2 regions of the Anaerotignum propionicum DSM 1682 genome follow, and region 1 is predicted to be linked to the other one. Evidence: riboswitches for the same ligand, from Rfam matches in the RefSeq annotation. Region 1 holds a riboswitch; the other holds the start of a gene.
The links. Region 1 has a riboswitch for FMN ahead of CPRO_RS01295 (MATE family efflux transporter). Riboswitches for the same ligand answer to the same signal wherever they lie in the genome.

Region 1 (4,204 bases):
GACGCATTTTTTCTAAAAGCTACTCTACCAAGTCTCCTGCTGTAACAAAGGTAATGCCCTCCTTTTCCAATTCGGGGATCAATTCTTCAATGGCACGTTCTGTCACATCCCCACCCTCAGGCCCAACATGGCCGATTGCCAAGGCTTTTCCTTCTTTTAAGGCAATAGCTGCCGCCTTACGCAGGTTTTTCTTTACCGTTTCCACATCATTGGTACCATCTAAAAAAACACTTCTTTTAAAGAACGGTACTCCTTTTTCCGCCGCCAAATCTTTTGCTACACTATTGCAAGTGGTTACGCTATCAATGAAAAATCCATTTTTCTCCTTAACAACATCCAAAACATCCCCCAAGCTTCTGGAGTCCTCTGTAATAGCTGAACCCATATGGTTATTCATACCAACTGCTTCCGGTAAAATAGCATAAGCTTCCTCAACCACAGCCTTAATTTCATCGTCGGTCATGCTCAAAAAAACACCCTTATCCCCAACCCATTCTCGTTTCCCCATCATTGATTCCATGGGCATATGTATAATCACTTCCTTGCCTGCCGCAACTGCTTTTTTCGCATTTTCCCCTGAGTATTCAGAAAAAGGCATTACCGCTGCTGTGAAGGGAATGGACAACGCAAGCATTTTATCTGTACCATTTCCGTTGTATCCAAAATCATCAATTACAATGGCAAGTTTTCCACTTGGCGTCATATTGGCCACCCTGACTGCCTGTCTTTCTGCAGTGATTCTTCCGCCCATAAAACAAAAGGCAAATAGTAATAAATAACATAACCCGCTTTTCCAGCTTTTTTTCATTTTCCTCAGCCTTTCTATGCCGTTTGTTATTTATAAATACACAGGAAATTTGTCCAATATGCCCCATTTTGAGGAACAGAAAGAGAGAAAACCCTTTACATGATCTTCTTTTATGCTTCACCGTTATAATGATCTCTTGCTTCTGCTATATTGCTGATCTTCCTCCAACTGTAAAACTCATAAGAAACCAACGCCATTGCCAATAAAAATGCCAAGGTATCTGCGATAGGTGCGGCATTCAGTGCACCATCCATCCCTCCTCTTTGTGACAGCAGCAGAGCCATGGGAATCAAAAACAGCACTTGTCTGGCCAACGCAACCAAAAGGGCTTTCATGGGCTTGCCTATGGCCTGAAAGAAGGATGCAGTAACCTGGGGTGGACCGTATAAGAAGAAAGCAAGCATATAAGCCCGAAAACAATACTCTGTAAATTCCAAAAACAATGGCTCATCCTGCACAAAAATTTCCGCAATAAATGCACCACCCCAGCGAAAAATTCCAAACCAAACAAAAGAAATAACAAGAGATGCAAAAAAACCAATACGATAGGTTTGACGAACACGGTCAAACTGTTTTGCACCAAAATTAAATCCATGAATGGGCTGTGTCCCCGCTGCAAGTCCTACAAACATTGCATGGGCGATCTGATATAGCTTTGTCATAACTCCATAGGCAGATAGTGCAATTTCACTTCCATAGATAGTGAGCGCCCCATACTTACGCATTAAATTATACATCACAATTTGGGTTGCTGCCGTGGCAGTCTGCATGCAAAAGCTGGGGAAACCCAGTTTAAAAATGCCGAGCACATATTTCCCTTCTAAGGCCATTTTATCTTTGCAAAAACGAATATGCTCCATTCTGGGAATGTACGCTAAAGCAAGGCTTCCCGAAACAAATTGACCAATAATTGTTGCCAAAGCCGCCCCTTTCACTCCCATTTGAAATCCCAAAATGAAAATAGGGTCTAAAATCAAATTAATTGCCGCCCCAAGCATCATGGTGCGCATCATGTAGCGGGGATTACCATCCGCCCGAATCACCGCCGTAAGAGCCATGGTCAAAACAGAAAATGGTATGCCCCATAATAAAATTTTCGTATATTCCGCAGAAATATCCAGAACTGAAGTAGAAGCACCAAAAAATAACAGCAGCGGTTTTAAAAATACCATTCCAACAATAGAAACGCCAATCCCCGCCAAAAAAAGCAAGAGCAGACCATTGGCAAAAAACCGCTCTACCGCTTCTTCTTCCTTACGCCCCAAGGCAAGGCTGATATTTGCTGCACACCCATCACCAATCATCAAGGCCAATGCCGCAGTCAGAATAAACAGGGGAAATGCAACGTTTGTTGCCGCCACACCATCAATCCCCACAGCATGCCCAATAAAAATTTGATCTACAATATTATATAAGCTGTTTACAATTAAAGTCAGTGCTGTGGGAACGGAGAATTGAACCAAAAGCTTCCCAATTTTTTCTGTCCCCAGTTTATTTTCCTGTGCCATACCAACGCCCCCTTGAAAAAACAGCATACAAAACATGCAACCCTAAATAGTATCAAATTGACATCTGTACCATAAATATAAATATTTTCGTTTTAAAAATAAAAAGCATCCTGCCCAATTTGGGGTAGAATGCTTTTTCCCATCAATTTTTTCGCAGAAAAAGGCACCCCACCACCGTGAGTGTTCAGTAACCTTCTTCTCTCATCCAGACTGACTGTCGGCTTCGCATTTCAACGAATCATGCCTTGGCCTTTGCCTTAGCTCGCGGGCTTTTACCGCCGGTATGGTATCTCCCATTTCCGAAGAATTGTTTTATTTATTATAGTATACGATACATCCTAATAAATAATGGCATTTCCTTCTGTCAAGCTGATATTTTTATAAAGAGTCTATACTCTTCCTTCTATACTGATGGTATCACAGGAAAAAAGTCAAGTCAACGAAATCATCCTTTAATCTCGGCACCACAGAACATACAAAACCGTTGCCCTGCTTTTACACCACCGCCGCAATTGGGACAAAATTGAGGCCATTCCGTGGTTTTTTCAAGATTTTCATTTGAAACAGTTTCAGTCTTACCTTGAGTTGTTTCTTCTATAGATTGTTCTGCCTTTTCATCCTGTACTACTTTGGCTTTTGCCCGGTCATCCTGAATAATTTCCCTTTCGCTCTTTACTTTGTCAATATCCAGCATAAACTGACGTATCCGATCCTGACTGGTGACAACCTTATCACAAATCAGCATTGCCTCCTCGTCTAGCTTTTCGCCTACGGCAAATTTTGCCCAATAATACTCACCCAGCTCTCTTTGATAGCACTGAATGTTTCCCTTCTCAATGGCAATTTCACCATTCAAACGATTAATCTCTAGGCTGTCTCCGGCTTTTTCCGTCAAGCTTCTGGCAGCTTCACCTAATTTATCGAAAAAATCCATATTTCTTGCTCCTTCCCCAATATTTAACACGTTGTACTCCTAATTTTTATTATAGGTATTATGAGTCAAAAATCAATTCTCACTGCATCTTTTTTCGTATTTTTTCACATAATGAACTTAGGAGGTGAAAGCATGAAAATTTTTCAGGATATTTCAACCCTTAAGCCCGAACTGGCTAAGGAAATTGCCCATAACGACTCGGATATGAAGCGCTTTTATACCCTAACCACTGAAGAGCGTCAAGATATACTTGGTCGTATCAGCGAGCACAACTCTCTTCGTGAGCTGGAAAAAGCAAATGGGGAAAGAGAATAATGCTTTTTAAGGAAAGGGATTTATTTTCCGTACCGCCTACCTTTGGGTGCCGAAAAATTCGGCACCCTTTCAAAGAAAATGGCTTTTGCCTCTCATTATGTTCCTACTTCTGTTTTCTATTCTTTCCCTCTGTCCTAAAATAGCAATTATAATTTAAAAATAAATTTTAGATTGCCAATTTTAAAATTTCTTCCCAAGTTATCATAATTTTCTATTTTTCCCTACCTATTTCCTTTTCATTTCTTTCGAAAACATTAATATATCTTTACAGAAAATTTACATATCTACAAAAAAATACACACGGCTCAGTTGCTTTATGAAAAAAAAATTTTTTCTTTCATAACTTTTTTCCAAAGGTTTATACATTTCATGTCTCTTTTTCGCTTATTTTCCTACCAAGGCTATGCATCGCAACAAAATATTATACAATTCGGCTTTATCCTATTTACATCGTCAGAGTCCCACCGTATAATTAAAATACCTTTTTAAGCATCGAGTTTTCAGTAATAAGAGGGAGCCATTAATCATGGAATTGTTAAAACGCAGAATTATCAACGACGGAACAGAAATAGGCACGGAGATCGTTAAGGTGGATTCTTTTTTGAATCACCAGTTGGATATTGGCTTATTTATGGCATT
Region 2 (4,204 bases), 540 kb from region 1:
TGTCGCAAAAGCGGTGTATCTGCGGTAATGAAAAGACGGATTGCATTTCCTTCCTGCTTTTTCCCCGAGATTATGCCCGTACCGTCGATATGACCGCTCACCATGTGCCCGCCAAAGCGTCCGTTTGCCGCCATCGCACGTTCCAAATGAACAGGAGAACCTTTTTGCATTTTGCCAAGATTACTCCGTTTTAGGGTTTCCGGCATAACGTCGGCAGTAAAAGAAGTTTTCGTTACATTGGTTACAGTGAGACAAACGCCATTTACTGCAATGCTATCTCCCAGTTTTGTGCCTTCCTGTATTGTTTTTGCGTGAATCAACAACTGACCACTACTATTTTGTGAAGTTATTTTTTCGATATAACCGATTTCTTCAATCAAACCTGTAAACATACAGCATCTCCTTTTCTTAGGTTTACTCTCGGGGAATTACACTGCAACAAATCCAAGAATATTCGTCCACTTTATGCAAGAATTTTTCAAAGGGTGAAGAAGGTTAGAAAATTGCCTTTTTGTTCCCTTGTTTTGATTCTATTTCATATTCTAATAAAATGTCCCCATTCAGCACTTGACTATGCAAAAGTTTTAGCCTGAAGGCATCATCCGGGTGAATAATACCTCTTCCTCCCACAGGAGTTTTTGCATCCTTACCACCAAAGATTTTAGGGGCAAAATAAATATATAGTTTCTGGGCTAGGTGAGACTGCAAAAAAGAAAAGTGTATACTTCCGCCACCTTCAACCAAAACGCTGTCAACGCCATTTTCTCCTAATTTTTTTAAAAGATTGGGCAAAGATACCTTGTTGTTTTCATCAGGCAACTGCCATAATGTAAGACCAAGGCTCTCTAAAACGCCTTTTTTTCCCATGGTATCATTAGCATAAGCGATAATGGTTTCATATACTTTTGCTGTTTTACAAATTTGACTTTCCAAAGGTATACGCAGGTGACTATCGCAAATAATACGGATAGGCTGTACTGCATGTTCGAGTCTGCAATTTAGCAAAGGATCATCCTGCAAGACCGTTTCGATGCCCACTAAGATACTGCTGTACTGATGGCGCAACTTGTGCGCGTGTTGTCGCGAGGCCTCATTGCTAATCCAACGGGAAGCACCTGTTACAGTAGCAATTTTGCCGTCGGCAGTCATGGCATATTTCAGTGCCACATAGGGCATTTTTGTTGTGATGTAGTGAAAAAATACTTGATTTATTTCGTCACATTCCTTTTGTAAAAAATGAGAGGTTACAGTGATGCCCCGTTCACGCAATGTTTTTATGCCTTTGCCCATGACTAAAGGGTTGGGGTCAGAAGATCCGATGACCACATGCTGAATGCCTGCTTCAATAATGGCATCCGTGCAAGGGGGCGTACGCCCTTGATGGCAGCAAGGCTCTAGCGTGACATAAATCGTTGCCCCTTTTGGGCTTTCCTTACAATCAGCAAGAGCCATGCGCTCGGCATGGGGTTCGCCGGCTTTATGGTGATAGCCTTCGCCAATGATTTTATTGTCTTTTACGATAACTGCTCCTACCAATGGGTTTGGACTGGTATAGCCCAGTGCTTTTTTTGCCAAAGTGATAGCGCGTTTCATATATTTTTCATTTACCATAGGGATAACTTCCTTTCCTTCAGGGGAAAGGCGGGAAAGAGTTCCCAAAGAAGTGGATAGAGAAAGAGACCTCTGTATAAGAGGGGAAATGCGATTCTTTGTATTCAAAGTACACACAAAATGAAACCGCAAATTCACAATAAAAAGCCCTGTATGTGCCAAAAAAGCTCATACAGGGCATATCAAACATTTTGAAACAGCAAAAGAAGCTCCATAAATCCATGAAAAGGAATTTATGGTATGCCAAAAAGGCATAGAAATATTGCTGTAAAAAGGGGCAATCGAAAAGAAATAAATTGCCATTTTTATGTTTGCTCTTCTTCCATCCAGACTATACTGTCGGTTTTGGAATTTCACCAAATCCTGCTTTCGCTCGCGGACTTTACCGCCGATCGGGAGTTTCACCCTGCCCTGAAGAGGTATTATGTTTTACGACACCATTATACACCACTGTCTTTAAATTGCAAGAGGAATTTTTCGGAAAGGGACTTGTCTAAATTATAAGGAAGAAAGGATCAAAATAAGCCATTATTTTTTTATTAGCGTTTTTCATAGTGGAGTTACCAGTTTTTTTGTATAAGATGGCAGTTGTAACTTTGTCGAAAATATTGTACAATAAAGAAGACAATGTATACAGTATTATTATTCATGAGGGTGTATTTTGAAAGACATTAGATTAAGAGCAAGAGCAAAAATCAACTTAACATTGGATGTAACAGGCAAGCGTGAGGACGGCTATCATCTTATTCAGAGCATTATGCAGACAGTTAGCTTGTACGACGGAATTTACATGAAGCGAATCCAAAAAGATGAAATTATTTTAAAAAGCAACCTCTCTTGGTTGCCCACGGATAACCGCAATTTGGCGTACCGTGCGGCAGAGCTGATGAAGGCCAAATACGGCATCACGGAAGGCGTTTTTATCGAAATTGATAAGCGCATTCCTGTGGCTGCAGGCTTAGCAGGGGGAAGTGCGGATTGTGCGGCTGTATTGGTTGGAATGAATCGCTTGTTTGATTTAGGGCTTTCCATGAAAGAATTGGAAAGCTTGGCTTTTCTTTTGGGGTCAGACATCCCATACTGCGTTCAAAGGGGAACAGTAGTATCTGAGGGTGTTGGAGAAATCTTGACGCCGGTGAAATGCCAATGTCCTATGTGTTATGTTGTACTGGCGAAGCTTCCTGTCAGCGTTTCTACGGCGACGGTATACCGTGGATTGGATTGGCAGAGTGTCCAGGATCATCCCGATACAAAAGGGATGATACAAGCTATGGCTGAGGCGGATATTACAAAAATGGGGAGGCTTCTGGGAAACGTTCTGGAGACTGTGACTATACCCATGCATCCGCAAATTGCTCAGCTAAAGGAGGAATTGGTTCATCTTGGTGCGGAAGGTGCCTTGATGAGCGGGAGCGGTCCTACGGTTTTTGGGCTGTTTAAGGAAGAAGAGAATGCAAAGAAGGCGGCATCGGCAATCCGGAAAAAATTCGGTTTGAAGGAGGTTGTAGCCACCAAGATTTACCACAGTGACAGTGGTAAGAGAGGAGAACAAAGAAATGGAAGAAACAAAATTTAATATTAATACCAATGAGTACCTGCCACTTCGGGACGTAGTTTTTCATACCTTGAGAGAGGCAATTTTAGTGGGGAAATTAGTTCCCGGCGAAAGACTGATGGAGAATCAGCTGGCAGATAAGCTTGGTGTTAGCAGAACTCCCGTCAGAGAGGCATTGCGTATGCTGGCATTGGAAAATCTGGTGGAGCTTGTGCCCAGAAAGGGAGCCCAGGTGCTGGATATGAGCGAAAAGGATATTGTTAATATTCTTGAGGTTAGAGGGGCTTTGGAAAGTCTTGCCACCAGCATTGCCTGCGTGAAGATGAAGAAAGAAGATCTTCAACAGTTGAAGAAGTTGGAGGGCGAGTTTGAGCGTGCCATTGACGAAAATGATTTGGAACGAATTATTCAGCTTGATGAGGATTTTCACGACCTGATACTAAAGTCAACAGAAAATGACAAATTAGCTCAGATTTATCAGAATTTACGTATTCAGCTTTACCGCTATCGTATGGCACATTTAAAGGCAGACAGTTCAATCCCTGCCGTTGTTGCCCATCATAGAGGGATATTACGAGCAATCGAAAATCATGATGCTGATGAAGGTGCAACAGTTGCCCATGGTCACATCAAATATCACACAGAGTTTATTTTGCGTTCTATTCGCAATAAATAATTAATAATGCTCCCGGAGAGCATGGAGGAAGGGTGTCGGCAAAGCCGACACCCTTTAAAATTCAATTTCTTTTTACCTTTCTTTCGTGTAAGAAATTTTTTATATCTAAATAGCAGTGGCTCTTGAGTGCATTGCTTTCCTTAGTTGTATAACAATCACTTTGTCCGGCATTAAAGCCATAGGGAACCCTATGGTTTTTTATATGCCTTTGCAAATTATGAGCCGGAATTCGGAGTTTACAAAAGGCAATACTTACTTTTATCAAGGAATACTATTCTAATAGCAGAGTAATTTTATCGTTGGGGCACAGTTTTTCGGTTATGCTGTCTTTTACTTGCAATCCGCTGTTGAATAATTTACAA

Region 2: linked by a shared signal. The riboswitch ahead of ribD (bifunctional diaminohydroxyphosphoribosylaminopyrimidine deaminase/5-amino-6-(5-phosphoribosylamino)uracil reductase RibD) and the one ahead of CPRO_RS01295 (MATE family efflux transporter) in region 1 are both predicted to bind FMN.

Annotation. Positions count from the first base shown of each region.
Region 1 is NZ_CP014223.1:283,441-287,644, reverse strand. Features, by position in the region: gene CPRO_RS01300 (divergent polysaccharide deacetylase family protein) at 20-808, opposite strand; gene CPRO_RS01295 (MATE family efflux transporter) at 919-2,316, opposite strand; FMN riboswitch at 2,506-2,627, opposite strand; gene CPRO_RS01290 (zinc ribbon domain-containing protein) at 2,762-3,250, opposite strand; gene CPRO_RS01285 (hypothetical protein) at 3,383-3,565, shown strand; gene CPRO_RS01280 (xanthine phosphoribosyltransferase) at 4,092-4,204, shown strand, end outside.
Region 2 is NZ_CP014223.1:2,862,095-2,866,298, reverse strand. Features, by position in the region: gene ribE (riboflavin synthase) at 1-392, opposite strand, end outside; gene ribD (bifunctional diaminohydroxyphosphoribosylaminopyrimidine deaminase/5-amino-6-(5-phosphoribosylamino)uracil reductase RibD) at 496-1,611, opposite strand; FMN riboswitch at 1,922-2,034, opposite strand; gene ispE (4-(cytidine 5'-diphospho)-2-C-methyl-D-erythritol kinase) at 2,273-3,187, shown strand; gene CPRO_RS13425 (GntR family transcriptional regulator) at 3,168-3,842, shown strand.